DNA from 2 places in the Janthinobacterium sp. PSPC1-1 genome. Region 1 is predicted to be linked to the other one. Evidence: predicted binding sites of a transcription regulator. Region 1 holds the regulator's gene; the other holds the start of a gene.
What was found. Region 1 encodes FNR, which switches genes on or off when oxygen is low (the NO sensors DNR and NnrR bind a similar motif). Its sites were predicted from a motif close to TTGATNNNNATCAA; they were not measured.
Positions count from the first base shown of each region.

Region 1 (7,843 bases):
CATCACCTACGATGCCAAGCGCGGCGAACCGCGTGGCGCCATCAGCAAGAAGGCCGGCAACAACGACAAGCTGGGCGACTGCATCGACTGCACCCTGTGCGTGCAAGTGTGTCCGACCGGCATCGATATCCGCAACGGCCTGCAGTATGAATGCATCGGCTGCGCCGCCTGCGTCGATGCCTGCAATACCGTGATGGACAAGGTCGACCGGCCGCGGGGACTGGTACGCTACAGTACCGACCATGCGATGGAAAACAACTTCAATTCGAAGCAGATCCGCCAGCGCGCCATGCGCCCGCGCGTGCTGATCTACACTTCCATCCTGGCCCTGATCATCATCGCCGTGTGTACCTCGCTGGCGCTGCGCACGCCCCTGAAAATGGACGTCATCCGCGACCGCGGTTCGATGGGACGCGAAGTGGAAGACGGCATGATCGAAAACGTCTACCGCTTGCAGATCATGAACACCTCGGAGCAAATCCAGCATTTTAAAATCAGCGCTTCCGGCTTGCCGGGTCTGACCTTGCTGACGCGCGAAGAGGTGACCTTGCAGCCGACAGAAACGCTGGGTTGGCCGATCCGCCTGCGCGTGCCGCATGGCGTGGGCGAGAAGGGTTCGAACAAGATTGCAGTCGAGCTACAATCGCTGGACAACCCATCGTTGCATGTGCGTGAAAGCGCGGTATTCATCGTGCCGCGGTGATGTTGATTCGGGGTCGGACCCTCTGGGTCCGACCCCGGTATTTCGCCGTAGGGGTAGCATCAAACATGCGTTAGCTTTACTTTATTTTCAACCCAGAAGCAAAAGCTGGGGTCAGACCCAAAGGGTCTGACCCCAAGGAGAACAAAATGTCCGACAGTCTCAAGCTGCAAGCCCCCGTTGCCCCGTGGTACAAGCATCGCTGGCCATGGCTGCTGATGATCGGTCCCGGCCTGTCCGTGGTCGTCGGCAGCTTCATGGGCTATATCGCGTTTACGCAGCCTGATGCGCTGGTGGTGGGCGACTATTACAAGCAGGGCAAGGCGATCAACCAGGATTTGAAGCGCGACACGATCGCCAGCGACCTGGCGATGGATACCAGCCTGTCCTATGATGTGGCACAGGCGCGCCTGAGTGGTTCCGTGCACAGCTTCGGCAAGGCTTACCAGGGTCCGCTGCAGCTGCATCTGGCGCATGCGACCTTGCCGGAAAAGGATATCAAGCTGCTGGTGCAGCCCGATGCGGCGGGCAATTTTTCCGTGGCGCTGCCGATGCTCGAGCGCAGCCGCTGGCAAGTACTGGTGGAAAACGACAAACGCGAGTGGCGCCTGTCCGGCATCTGGACCTGGCCGCTGCAGCGCAGCATCGCGCTGCATGCGGATGAAGAGCTATAACGTACAGCGCCGGGAAAAAACCGTAGCGAGCGGCAGTGATTTGTGGCTAAGAAGCGCAGCTGTGCTAGAGCACAGCGAGCATCGCAGGCCGCAAAGCGCGACGCGCAGTAGGTTTTGACGGTGCTGTTATTTGCAGACGTCCGTGCCGGCTGTAATGGCTTTCAACTTGGCGGGCTGCAAAATCTCGATCTCGCGGTTGGAGACGCGCAGCCAGCCTTCCTTCTTGAATTTCGACAATAAACGGCTGACGCTCTCGATGGTCAGCCCCAGGTAATTGCCGATTTCCTCGCGCGACATGCGCAGCTGAAATTTGCTAGCCGAATAGCCGCGCGCTTCATAGCGCGAGGCCAGGTTGACGATAAAGGCGGCAAAACGCTGGGTCGCCTGCATATTGCCCAGCAACAGCATGACGCTTTGCTCGCGCGTGATTTCCTGGCTCATCATGCGATGGAAATGGCGCAGCAGGGTCGGCATATTGCCCAGCAACTGTTCCAGGCTGGAAAACGGAATTTCACACACTTCGCTGTCTTCCAGCGCCACCGCATTACAGTGGTGGCGGTCGGCGCTGATGGCGTCCATGCCCAGCAGTTCGCCAGCCATCTGGAAACCCGTCACCTGCTCTTCACCGCCCGGATTGATCTGGTACGTCTTGAAGTGCCCCAGGCGGATCGCGTACAGATTCTGGAACGAGTCGCCGATGCGGAACAGCGAGGCACCGCGCACGATCTTGCGGCGGCGGCCGATGATCTGGTCCAGCCTGTCCATGTCGCCCACATCGAGGCCCATCGGCAGGCACAATTGATGCATGCTGCAGGTCGAGCATCGCGCACGCAACGCTTCCACGGTCACTGTGGGCATGGTGGGAGTGAGTAGCGCTTCAGTCATGTCGGTACCTTTTAGAAAATGCAATAACGAGTTTACTGCATACAGGGTTGCCGTGTGCCAATTTCACCGCATTTCCGCTGAATAAACGACGTTCTAACCTTGATTATATGGCAACATCATTAAAAGCCCATGTGGGAAAGGCAATTTGCGCGGCGCCGCTTGCCAAGTTGATGTATTGATAGGAAAATTCCCGACAGCATTAGCTGCCGCCTGTACCGCCCGGTACTGAAAAGGAAATCATGAAGCCTCTCGGCATCAAAGCAAAAGTCGCGCTGGCCACCAGCCTGACCTCGATCGCCATGATCGCGCTGGTCACCATGATACAGGTGCAGCACATGCGCGCCGACTTCACCCGAGTACTGCTGAGCCAGCAGTCTGCCCTGATCACCCGCACCGCTGCCGAACTCGACGACAAGCTGGGCATGCTGCTGCAGATCGTCACGCTGACGGCCAGGCAGCAGCCGCCGGAATTGATCGCCCAGCCAGCCCAATTGCGCGAATACTATGCGCGCCGCTCGATGCTGGTACTGTTCGACGACGTGCTGGTGCTCGATGCGCAAGGCGCCGTCGTGGCCGACATGCCGGAAGTGGCGGGGCGCGCCGGCATCAACGTCGCCGAGCGCGAGTATTTCCAGACCGTCCTGCGCACGCGCCAGCCCATGATCACCGAGCCGATGCTGGGCAAGTCGAGCGGCATGCCCATCGTGCAGATGGTGGCGCCCGTGCTCACGGCCGATGGCCAGGTGGCCGGCGTGGTGATCGGTGTGCTGCGCCTGTACAAGGACAACCTGTTGGGACGCCTGCGCTCGGAAAAGATCGGCAAGAGCGGCTATTACTTCATCCTCACGCGCGGCGCCGTGCCGCGCTATGTGCTGCACCCCGATACCAGCCGCTTGCTGCAGCCGCGCCAGCCGAACGCCAACCTGACGACGACCCAGTTGCTGAAGAACGATGGCGAAGGCAGCATGGTCAGCACCAACAGCCGCGGCATCACGGCCGTCAACAGCTTCAAGCGCCTGAAATCGGTGAACTGGCTGCTGGCCGCCTCGCTGCCTCTCGATGATGCCTTCGAACCGTTCGATGGCGTGCTGTACCGGCTGGTGCTGTGGAGCGTCCTCGCTTCGCTGCTGGCCGCGTTTATTCTGGGCTGGGTCACCGTGCGCCTGCTGTCGCCGCTGGTGCACCTGCGCGACACGCTGCAAGCCATGCGCACCAGTGGCAGCCGCTTCACGCCCGTGCCGGTGCGGCAGCGCGACGAGATCGGCGAACTGACGGAAGCGTTCAACAGCCTGATGAGCGAACGCGACCGCCTGCAGCAGGAACTCGAAGCGCGTGCGGCGGAGCTGGAACAGGAACGCGACCGGGCCGAGGCGGCCAACCGCGCGAAGAGCGATTTCGTGGCCAACATGAGCCATGAAATCCGCACGCCCCTGAATGCCGTACTGGGCATGGTGTATTTGCTGGGCAATACCAAGCTCGATACGGAACAGCGCAAGTATCTGACCATGGTGCGCGTGGCGGGCCAGTCGCTGCTGGGCATCCTCAACGACGTGCTCGACTATTCGAAGATCGAGGCGCGCCGCATGGAGTTGTCGCCCGTCGAATTCGACCTCGACGAGGTCATGAACACGCTGGCCACGACGATGACCATGAATGCGGGCGAAAAGGAGCTGGAACTGGCCATCGCCGTCGAGCCGGACGTGCCGCGGCGCCTGGTGGGCGACGCCCAGCGCCTGCAGCAGATCCTCGTCAACCTGGCCGGCAACGCCATCAAGTTTACGGAGAGCGGCGAAGTGGTGGTGGCCGTCAGCCTGGCCGAAAGCCAACAAGGCCGCGCCTGGCTGCGCTTCGAAGTGCGCGACACGGGCATCGGCATGACGGAGTTGCAGCAACAGCAGCTGTTTGCCGCCTTTTCACAGGGCGACCAGAGCATCACGCGGCGCTTCGGCGGCACGGGCCTGGGCCTGGCCATCAGCAAGCAGCTGATCCACATGATGGGCGGTGATATCGCCGTGGCCAGTAGCGAAGGCAAGGGCAGCCGCTTCTGGTTCAGCGTGCCGTTCGAGATGCTGGCGCAGCCGGCCGAAACGCGGCGCACGCCGGCCCTGGGCCAGCTGCGCCTGCTGGTGGCAGACGATAACCGCACCACGCGCGAACTGATCGTCAAGCTGATCGAAGCCTGGGGCTGGCTGGCCGACGAAGTGGACTCCGGCTTTGCCGCCATCGAACTGTACCGCGAACGCCTGGCGCAGCAGCAACCGTACGACGTGGTGCTGGCCGACTGGCACATGCCCGTCATGGACGGCCTGGCCACGGCCAAGGCCATCCGCCAGGCGGCCAGCGGCCAGCGCCAACCCATCGTGGTGATGGTCAACGCCTTCGCCCGCAACCACCTGGAAGAAATCTCCAGCGCGGCCGAGGCCGATGTCGTGCTGATGAAGCCAATCACGGGTTCGAGCCTGTTCGATGCCCTGCACCAGGCGCTGATCGCCAAGAACGATGGCGGCGAACAGCGCATCCTGCACCAGCCGCTGGGCACCGAACTGGCCGGCGTGCATTTCCTGCTGGTGGAAGACAATCATTTGAACCAGGCCGTGGCGCGCGGCATCCTCGAACACATGGGCGCCACCCTGGACGTGGTGGGCGACGGCTTGCAAGCCGTGGAACGGCTGCGCACGGAGGCGCTGCGCTACGACATCGTGCTGATGGACATGCAGATGCCTGTCATGGACGGCTTCAGCGCCACCCACATCATCCGCACGGAACTGCGCTTGAACTTGCCCGTGATCGCCATGACGGCCGGCGTGCTGGCCTCCGAGCGCGAGCGCTGCATGACGGCCGGCATCAGCGATTTCATCGCCAAGCCCGTGGTGGTGGAAGAGATGATGGCAGTCATCCTGCGCCACCTGCCGAAGCGCCCGCCAGTGCAAACGGCCGAGCCGGTGACAGTTGCCGATGAGGAGGTATTTTCCATGGCGCCGCTGATGCGCGTGATGGGCCGCGATGCCAAGGGGCGCGGCGTGCTGCGGCGCATGGTGGAAGACGCCCTGAACAAGGGCATGACGCCCGTGCGCGACGCCGAAACAGCGTTGCAAACGGGCCGCCACAGCGACGTGGCGCGCATCCTGCACGGCGTGCGCGGTTCCGTGGGTACCCTGGGCACGAAGCGCCTGATCCGCGCCGCGTTTGCCACCGAGGAAGCCATCGACGCGGGCCGCCTGGACGAGGTGCCGGCGCTACTGGCGCACACGGCGCAGGAACTCGAACAGGCGCTGGCGGCGGCCGCCGATTGGTTGTCGAGGCTGAAAGATTAAAAGAGTAGGTCGGATTAGCGGCGGCACGCCGCGTAATCCGACAACATTGTTGGCGGATCATGTCGGATTACGCGCTTGCGCGCTAATCCGACCTACCAAATTTACGCCGGCACGCCCAGAATCACGCTGGAGGCTTTAAAAATTGCCGTCACGCTGCTGCCGATGGCGATGCCCAGGTCGGTGCTGCTCTGGTTGGTGATGATGGCGGCGATCGTGCCGCCACGCGGCAAGTCCAGCACCACTTCCGTGTTGACGGCGCCCGTCTGCACGCGCGTCACGGTGCCGGCCAATTGATTGCGCGCCGAAAAGCGCGCCCCTTCGCTGTCCGCCACAAGGATGATCGACGACGCCTTGATCAGCGCAAACGCTTCCGCGCCCGGCACCAGGCCCAGGCTTGCGCTGCTGCCCTGCGTGACGATGGCAACGATGTGCTGGCCGCCTGGCAATGCCAGGGTGACTTCGTCGTTGACGGCACCTTGTTTTAGTTCGGCAACTTTGCCCAGGAATTGATTGCGTGCCGTGGTTTTCATGGCCATTCTCCGTATGAGTAAAAGATCGTCGGCGATGCCTTCGGCCTGGCTGCCCAGTTGGCGCAGGTAGCGGGCATGCTCACGCTCGATGATACGGAAATTGTCGACCAGCTGGCGACCCCGTTGCGTCAGCCGCGTGCCGCCGCCGCCCTTGCCGCCCGTCAAGCGCTCGACCAGCGGCTCGCCAGCCAGGTTGTTCATCGCGTCGATGGCGTCCCAGGCCGCCTTGTAGCTCATCTTGACGAGCTTGGCCGCCTGCGTGATGGAGCCGCACTCGGCGATGGCACCCAGCAATTCCACCCTGCCGGCGCCGCCCAGATTTTCTCCGCCCACCGTCATCCATACCGAACCTTGCAGGCCGATTTCCGCTGCCGCTGATTTATCCAATGCGTTCACCCAATGCCTTATGTTCTTCCATGCTGTCAATTTGTCCGTCACGCAAGTACAGCACATGCTCACCCAGGATGCGCGCATCTTCCGGATCATGTGTGATCAGGATCATGGGCACGTCCAAGCGCTGCTGCCACTGGCTCAGCTCCAGACGCATTTTGACACGCAGGGCCGGATCGAGGGCGGCAAACGGCTCGTCGAGCAGCAGCGCATTTGGCTCGGCCACGAGTGCCCTCGCCAGCGCCACCCTTTGGCGCTGGCCCCCGGACAACTCGTCGGGAAACTGGTGCGCCAGTTCCTGCAAGTGAAATGCGTCGAGCCAATGCTCGACCTTCTGCAATTTTTCGCGCGCGCGCGGGTTGAACCAGCCCCGCGCCAAGCCGAAGCCCACGTTCTGGCGCACCGTCAGGTGCGGGAACAGCGCGTAATCCTGGAACAGGTAGGCGACATTGCGCTGCTGCGGCGGCAAGTTGATGCCGGCGGCGGAATCGAACAGGGTACGGCCATTCAGGCGGATATGGCCGGCGTCAGGCGTGAACAGTCCGGCAATGGCTTTCAGGGTCATGCTCTTGCCGGCACCGGACGGGCCATACACGGCGATGCGCTGGCTGTTTGAGGTGCATTGCACGTGCATGTCGAAACGGCGTTTGCCGGAGCGCAAGGTGGCGCGAATGTCGAGGTCGAGTTGCATGGGCATCATCATAGGCCTCATTTGTGCGCGATGCGCCCGGGCGCCAGGCGGCCAGCCGACAACAGCACCACGATGCAGACAAGGGAGATAATCACGACCAGCGTATTGGCCACGTCGTCCTGGCCCGCCTGCACGGCTTCATACACGGCCACCGACAGGGTCTGCGTCTTGCCGGGGATGCTGCCGGCCACCATCAGCGTGGCGCCAAACTCGCCCAGCGCGCGCACAAAACCCAGCAGCACGCCGGCGAGGATGCCGCGCCAGGCCAGCGGCAAAGTCACGCGGAAAAAGATGGCCATTTCCGAGATGCCCAGCACGCGGGCCGCCTGCTCCAGCTGCCCGTCGACCGCCTCGAAGGCGGCGCGCGCGGGCTTGAAGACGAGGGGAAAAGCCACCACTGTGGAAGCGATGACGGCGCCCTGCCAGGTGAAGATGAGGTTGATGCCGAAGTTGTCCTGCAGCCAGATGCCCAAGGTGCCGCGCCGGCCCAGCAGCACCAGCAAGTAATAGCCGAGCACGGTGGGCGGCATCACCATCGGCAGGGTCAACAGGGCGTCGAGCAGCTCGCGCCCGGGAAAACGCGTGCGCGCCAGCAGATAGCCCGTACCGATGCCGAGCAACAAATTGAGCGCCGTGGCCCAGGCCGCTACTTTGAGCGA
Region 1 covers NZ_JAFCWP010000002.1:65,030-72,872, forward strand. The annotation lists gene ccoG (cytochrome c oxidase accessory protein CcoG) at 1-703, shown strand, start outside; gene ACP7EG_RS07825 (FixH family protein) at 850-1,374, shown strand; gene fnr (fumarate/nitrate reduction transcriptional regulator Fnr) at 1,501-2,259, opposite strand; gene ACP7EG_RS07835 (response regulator) at 2,499-5,573, shown strand; gene ACP7EG_RS07840 (TOBE domain-containing protein) at 5,675-6,442, opposite strand; gene ACP7EG_RS07845 (sulfate/molybdate ABC transporter ATP-binding protein) at 6,483-7,184, opposite strand; gene modB (molybdate ABC transporter permease subunit) at 7,202-7,843, opposite strand, start outside.

Region 2 (7,843 bases), on a different contig from region 1:
AGGGTACCCAGAAAATTGACGATCTGGCCGATGGCGCTCGACATGTGTTTCGGCGGGCCCGATTCGATCTTGCCCGGCACGCCATTCAAGCCTTCATGCAGCAGGGTGCGCAGCGACCAGCCGGCGCAGTAGCCGGCCAGCATGTCGAGGTCGTGGATGTGCAGCGCCGCTTCGCGGTGCGCCGCGCCCACTTCCGGCGGATACACCTGGTCCAGCCAGTAGTTGGCGATGACCTTGCCCGACACATTGAGGATCAGGCCACCCAGCGAGTAACCCTGGTTGGCGTTGGCGTTGACGCGCCAGTCGCGCCGCTCCAGGTATTCATTGATGGACGCGGCGACATCGACCTGGCCGCGTGTGGGGGAAACTGCATTCGTCGTCATGAAACCTCCAATAAACACAACATGCGGTGTTTTTATGAAGGTTATCCACTAAATGTAGTGCCGTCAAAGGGGGCGTGCAAGCGATTCGCGTATCCTTGATCCAGGTGAAAAAACCACCTCAGCCGGTTTTGTTCCAGCGCGTTTCGCGCAGGATCAGCCAGCTCGCGCAAAAGAACGCGGCGCCGCAGGCGGCGATGCTGGCGACGGAGGCGGGCAGTACGTGAGCCCAGATTTCCAGTGGCGTATAGGTGCTCCAGCTGGCCACGCGCGCATCGAACGTGACGTAGTTCGCCAGCAGCCAATAGATGGCCAGCAGGCCCGTGCAGATGGCGGCCTGACGCAGCAGCGGCAGTTGGCGGCGCGCGAACACGGCCAGCAGGAACAGCAGCAGCACGCCCGGATAGGCGCCCAGCACTTCCGGTGACAGCACGGAGATGGTCCCCGCGTCATAGCCATCGGCCGGGCCGGCCCACTGTACTTGCAGCGCGGTGAGGAACAGGGTCAGAAGGAAAATCAGCAGCGGTTTGCGGGTCATGGTGGGCAATCGAAGAGGGAGAAAAGTGGGGCATTTTACAGCCAGGTCAAGCAAGTTGAAGGTGCGCCAGCCATGCATGCATTCCTTCACCTGCGTCAAGGACTGGGCAGCATGGGCGGGGCTATAGTCTGCACCCTGAGCCGATACAGGACTGTGAACATCATGATGCTTGAATCAACTACCGCCACCCGCGTGGCCGGACCGCTGGAACTGGTCTGCCCCGCCGGCAGCCTGCCTGCCTTGAAAGCGGCCGTCGACAATGGCGCCGATACCGTTTACCTGGGCTTTCGCGACGCCACCAATGCGCGTAATTTCGCCGGCCTCAATTTCGACGAGAAGGCCATCGCCGAGGGCGTGCGCTACGCCCACCAGTACGGACGCAAGGTGCTGCTGGCGCTGAACACCTATCCGCAGCCGCACAACTGGGCCGTGTGGCGCAGCGCCATCGACCGCGCCGCGCAAGCCGGCATCGACGCCATGATCGTCGCCGATCCGGGTCTGATGGCCTACGCGGCACAGCACCAGCCGCAGCTGCGCCTGCACCTGTCCGTGCAGGGCTCGGCCACCAACTACGAAGCCATCAATTTTTACCATGAACACTTCGGCATCGCCCGCGCCGTGCTGCCGCGCGTGCTGTCGATGGCGCAGGTGGAACAACTGATAGCCAAGACGGAGGTGGAGATCGAAGTGTTCGGTTTCGGCAGCCTGTGCGTGATGGTCGAAGGGCGCTGCGCGCTGTCGTCGTATGCGACGGGCGAGGCGCCGAACACGCACGGCGTGTGCTCGCCGGCCAAGGCCGTGCGCTGGCTGGAAACGCCGAATGGCCTGGAGTCGCGCCTGAACGGCGTGCTGATCGACCGCTACGCGCCCGGTGAAAACGCCAGCTATCCGACCCTGTGCAAGGGGCGTTTCGAAGTCAATGACGAAGAGTATTACGCGATCGAGGAGCCGGCCAGCTTGAATACCCTGGCGCTGCTGCCGCAACTGATTTCCATGGGCGTGCGCGCCGTGAAAATCGAAGGGCGCCAGCGCAGTCCCGCCTACGTGGCGCAGGTCACGCGCGTGTGGCGCGAAGCGATCGACGCCTGCCGCGAAGGCAATCCGCGCTACGCCGTCAAGCCGGGCTGGATGGCGGCCATGGACAAGCTGGCCGAGGGTCAGCAGCACACTTTAGGCGCCTACCATCGCTCCTGGAAATAGCAAAATCTACTGCGCGTCCCGGGGCGCGGCCTGCGATGCTCACCGTGCTCGAGCACGGCTGCGCTTCTCGGCCTCGCCGCGGGCCGCTCGCTACGGTTTTGTAACTTAAAAAATACTGGAAAAGGCATGCTAAAACTATCGTTGGGTCCTTTGCTGTACTACTGGCCGCGCGCCACCGTCTTCGAGTTTTACCAGCAGATCTCTGGCAGCGCCGTCGAGATCGTGTACCTGGGTGAAACCGTGTGTTCGCGCCGGCATGAAGTGCGCCTGGCCGACTGGCTCGATATCGCCGACATGCTGGCCGCTGCCGGCAAAGAGGTGGTGCTGTCGACGCAGGCGCTGATCGAGGCGGGCGCCGAACTGGCGACCCTGCGCCGCATCACGGGCAATGGCCGCTATACGGTCGAAGCCAACGACATGGGCGCCGTGCACTGCATGGAAAAGGGCGCGCCCTTCGTCGCCGGTCCCCATCTGAACCTGTTCAATGGCCCCAGCCTGCAACTGCTGGCGCGCCTGGGTGCGCGGCGCTGGGTGATGCCGCTGGAAATGGGGCAGACGGCGCTGGCCGAGATGCAGCGCCAGAAACCGGAAGGGCTGGAGACGGAAGTGTTCGCCTACGGCCGCATGCCGCTGGCGTTTTCCGCGCGCTGTTTCACGGCGCGCAACCGCAACCTGCCGAAGGACGACTGCGGCTACAGTTGCCTGGAAGAACCGGACGGCTTGCTGCTGCGCACGCGCGACGAAGTGCCGTTTCTCGTACTGAATGGCACGCAGACGCAGTCTGCCCTCGTCTACAACCTGGTGCGCGAACTCGACGCCATGCGCGACATGGGCGTGGCGGTGGCGCGCATCAGCCCGCAGGCCATGCATACGGAACAAGTCATCGCCATTTTCGACCGCGCCCGCCGCGGCCAGGTCAGCGGCGTGGGCGCCCAGGCCCAGCTGGCGGCCTGCCAGCCGGCCGGCGCCTGCGACGGCTACTGGCACGGCCAGCCTGGCATGGAACAGCACGCCGCTCATTGAACGCATCGAAAGGAAGCACCATGCAAGATCAACTGGAAAGATTGCCCATCCCGGCCAAGCCCGCCATGAGCAAGCCCGCCATGTCGTACCGGCTGCCCGAACCGCTGGCCGAATTGCTGTCCAAGCTGCCGCCGTATCCCGCCTCCTGGCTGTTCGTGCAAGGCCTGAACCGCCTGCTGGCGCCGCAATTGCCCGACGATGTGCGGCGCAGCCTGGAGGGGCGCAGCCTGCGCCTGCGCCTGGTCGACGCGGGCATCGCCTTCGATTTCGAGTGGCAGGGCACGGTGTTCGTGGCCGAGCGTTATGTGGACGTGCCGGACCTGTGCATCGCCGCCAGCGTGCATGACCTGATGCTGCTGGCGCGGCGCCAGGAAGATCCTGACACACTGTTCTTCAGCCGTCGTTTGAGCCTGGAAGGCGATACGGAGCTGGGCCTGCTGTTCAAGAATACGCTCGACGCCATCGAGCTGCCGCCGTTCGATTTACAGGCGCTGGGACCGCGCCGCGTGCTGGCGCATCTGCGCGACCGGGGCGCGCGGGAGGGCTGAGCGGAGCAGGGGGAGCGGAGAAGGGCTGGAGCCGGCGTTCAGTGGCGGCAATGGCCGCAGGCGCCGCTGCAGGACGGCAGTTGTTCCTCATCGGAGGCCTCGCCCATGAAGCCGGCGTCGTTGACGGCCGCCAGCAGGCGCTCCTGCGTGGCCAGCCGTTCGTCAAATTGCACCGTGGCGCCGTGGCGCGCCAGCGAGACGCTCACGGTGGCCACACCCGTGACGGCCTCGAGCGCGCCCGTCAGCCTGTCGGCGCAGCCTTCGTGATCCATCCCGATAATATTCAAGCGTGCTGTCTGCATGGGTTCCTCTTGTTTTTCAGATAAAAAAACAGCGTAGGCGAGGGGTGCGCATGCCGTCCAGAGCAGCACGCAAGATTTATTTTCTATTTGCGGTTTTATTGATCTGGATTAATTCACTCTCTCCGGGACAGCCTGTAACTGCTGTTGTTTTATACACATTTGCCCTATTCCAGTCGACAAGCGTGCTCTGCTGCGCGATACTGCCATTCTGATAAGAACGCTATGAAAGCGCTGGAAAGGAGGGGCCATGCAGCGCCGCCCCCTGCTCAAACTTGCCGCCCTGTGGCCGTTGGGCGCGGCCGCCGCCAGCACGTCGCCGCCGCTGCCGCTCGTGTATCCGCGGCATCAGGCACTCAATGATCCGCAGCAAGGCTACGTGACGGCCTTGCTGCAACAGGCGCTGGCGCGTTCGGGCCAGGCGTATGCATTGCGCCGCTCCGAACTGCGCATGGTGCAGACGCGCGCCATGCAGGAAATCGCCACGGCGTCGGGCAGCGTCGACGTCGTGTGGGCCATGACGAGCCGCGCGCGCGAAGCGCAATTGCTGCCGGTACGCATCCCCATCGACCGTGGCCTGATCGGCTGGCGCGTGGCCCTGATCCAGGCGCGCCAGCCGCAGTTGCTGCGGGGCGTGCACAGCATCGCCGCGCTGGCGCGGCTGTCTGCCGGCCAGATGCGCGACTGGCCCGACTCCGCCATCCTGCGAGCGAATGGCTTGCGCCTCGACACCTCGAGCACCTACGAAGGCCTGTTCCGGCAACTGGCGGCAGGGCGCATCGATTACTTTCCCCGTTCCGTGATCGAGGCGCAAAGCGAGCTGGCCAGCCACGCGCAATTGCCGCTGGCGCTAGACACCCACCTGGTCATCCGCTACCCGGCCGCGCTGTACTTTTTTGTCGGCAGGCACCGGCCGGAACTGGCACGCCATATTGAAATCGGACTGGAAAGCATGCTCGCCGATGGCAGTTTCGCGCAGCTGTTCCAGCAGCATTTCGGCCGTCTCGCGGATGGCCTGAAGCTGTCCCATCGCTACATGCTGGAACTCGCCAATCCCGACTTGCCGGAGGAGACGCCACTGGCGCGCAAGGCACTTTGGTATCGTCAAAATCATTACTAGTGGTTTTGTTGATCCGTGTCAAACCATCGCTCCAATCGTGCGCAGGATGTTTGATGAAACGCAAGGCGAGTTCAATAGAACACCTGTTGACACTTGTAAAATTTTCACCGAACATGATTCCTCGTAACAACATTTCCCCGGCACGGGCCTTCAGGGCCGGTGCTGCGCGGGACTCTGTACACCCGTTCATCCGCCAGCACCTGCCAGCCCGAGAACGGGTAACCAACCGTCTCTTTTCGAAGGTTTGCTCATGCTCGATTTGATCGCGTCGGTATTGCACCAGGTGCCGGAATTGGCCTTGTTCCTGGCCCTGGCCCTGGGCTACGCGGTAGGGCAGATACGCTTCGGTCCCATCCAGCTGGGCGGCGTGTGCGGCACCCTGATCGCCGCGCTGCTGATCGGCCAGCTGGGCATCACGCTGGACGCCAGCGTCAAGAATGTTTTTTTCATGCTGTTCATCTTTGCCCTCGGCTATGCGGGCGGTCCCCAGTTCTTTGCCAACCTGAATGCCAAGGGCTTGCGCTTGGGAATACTCTGCCTGATCGAAGTGGTGGTGGTACTGGCGCTGGTGCTGCTGGCCACGCGTTTCCTGGGCCTGGACCAGGGCACGGCTGCCGGCATGATGGCGGGCGCGGCGACGGAGTCGGCCGTCGTCGGTACGGCCACGGACGCCATCTCGAAGCTGGCGCTGCCGGCCGCGCGCATCGCCGAGCTGCAGGCCAACGTGGTCACCGCGTATTCCATCACGTATATTTTCGGCCTGATCGCCATCGTCATCGTCACCAGCCAGATTTTCCCGCTGTTGCTGCGCGTCAATCTGCGCGAGGAAGCGGACAAGCTGTGGGAAAAGATGGGCGGCGCGCAAACCGATGGCGACGGGGTGCAGGCCACGCCGGAAATGGTGGGCCGCGCCTACCGCATCAGCCGTGGCGCTGGACGCCGTCTCGATGCCTTGCAGCATATTTTTGCGGGCCGCGCCAGCATCACGCGCGTGCGCCGGCACGGCAAGGTGCTGGACCTGGAACCGGCACTGCGCCTGCGCGCCAATGACGAAGTGCTGGTGATCGGCCACCGTCCCGCGCTGGTGGCGGCCGAAGCCATCCTGGGCGAGGAATTTGCCGACACGACGGGCTTGAACATGGCAGTGTCCGCCGTCGAAGTGGTGCTGCAGCAAGCCGCGCTGGTGGGCCAGCCCCTGCGCCAGCTGGCCTTGCCTTCCGGCGTGCATGTGGCGGCCGTCGTGCGTGGCGAGCACAGCATGCCGCCCCTGCCGGACCTGGCCCTGCAGCGCGACGACGTGCTGCGCCTGTACGGCACGAAGGACGGGCGCGAACTGAACACGGCGCTGGCCGCCATCGGCAAGCGCGTGCCCACCGGGGACCGCAGCAATATCGTCTACGCCAGCATCGGCATCGTGCTCGGTGTGTATATCGGCGGCTTTACCGCCAAGCTGGGCGGTATCCCGTTTTCGCTGGGCACGGGCGGCGGCGCCTTGCTGACGGGCCTGGTATTCGGCTGGTACCAGGCGCGCAAGCCGGGCATGCCGGGCATCCACCCCAGCGCGCTCGACATGATGAAGGATATCGGCCTGGCCACCTTCATCGCCTGCGTGGGCCTGGCGTCGGGACCGCAGGCGATCGAGCTGATCCGCCAGTATGGGCTGTCGCTACCGCTGATGGGCGTGCTGATCGCCGTCGTTCCCGCTTCGCTGTCGTTGCTGGTAGGCCACTTTTTCCTCAAGCTGGAAGCGCCCGTGCTGCTGGGCGCCATCGCCGGCCAGCAGTGCAGCACGCCGGCCCTGTCGGCTGTGCAAAACGCGGCCGGCAACTCGACGCCCTTGCTGGGCTACACGATCACGTATGCGATCTCGAACGTGGTGCTTCCCCTGCTGGGGCCGCTCATCGTGGCCCTGGCCGGCTCGGTCCACGCGTGAAGCCCGCAAGAGCACAGGCAGTAAAGAATTCCTTCAACACGAAAGGCGGTCCGTATGGAATGGTTGCATGAGTTATTCAAGAAGTCGCCCGAAATTGCCTTGTTTCTCTCCCTGGCAGTGGGTTACTACATCGGCAAGATCAAGTTCGGCTCGTTTCAGCTGGGCGGGGTCGCCGGTTCACTGCTGGTGGCGGTCCTCGTCAGCCAGGTAGGCGTCGCCATCGATCCCGGCGTCAAGTCGGTGCTGTTCGCCCTGTTCATTTATGCGGTCGGCTATGAAAGCGGACCGCAGTTCTTCAACTCCCTGGGGCGCCAGTCGGTGCGCGAAATCATCCTGGCCGTGGTGCTGGCCGTGACGGCGCTGCTGACGGTGGTCATCATGGCCAAGGTCTTTGGCCTGGACAAGGGCCTGGCGGCCGGCGTGGCGGCGGGCGGCTTGACGCAGTCGGCCATCATCGGCACGGCCGGTGACGCGATTACCAAGCTGGGCCTGGCGGCCGACGAGGTGGCGCGCCTGCAGGGCAATGTGGCCGTCGGCTATGCCGTCACCTACGTGTTCGGCTCGTTTGGCGCCATCATCGTTTGCGTCAATATCTTGCCGAAACTCATGGGGCGCACCATCCGCGAAGATGCGATCAAGGCGGAAACGGCGCTGCAGGCAGGCGTGCAGGTGCTGGGACCTGGCCAGACGCCGGCCGCGCCTGACCTGATCGGCCGCATCTACGATGTGGGCCCGGGCGCAGGACGCTCCGTGGAGGAGATCGAAAGCGCGCATCCGAACACGGCGATTACCATCGAGCGCG
Region 2 covers NZ_JAFCWP010000014.1:21,663-29,505, forward strand. The annotation lists gene ACP7EG_RS27145 (ribonucleoside triphosphate reductase) at 1-383, opposite strand, end outside; gene ACP7EG_RS27150 (hypothetical protein) at 502-918, opposite strand; gene ubiU (ubiquinone anaerobic biosynthesis protein UbiU) at 1,081-2,118, shown strand; gene ubiV (ubiquinone anaerobic biosynthesis protein UbiV) at 2,245-3,141, shown strand; gene ubiT (ubiquinone anaerobic biosynthesis accessory factor UbiT) at 3,162-3,689, shown strand; gene ACP7EG_RS27170 (heavy-metal-associated domain-containing protein) at 3,728-3,991, opposite strand; gene ACP7EG_RS27175 (substrate-binding periplasmic protein) at 4,239-5,108, shown strand; gene aspT (aspartate-alanine antiporter) at 5,359-7,041, shown strand; gene aspT (aspartate-alanine antiporter) at 7,096-7,843, shown strand, end outside.
Region 2: ubiU (ubiquinone anaerobic biosynthesis protein UbiU) is a predicted target of FNR. The motif match lies at 1,004-1,017, and genes of this name have one in related genera.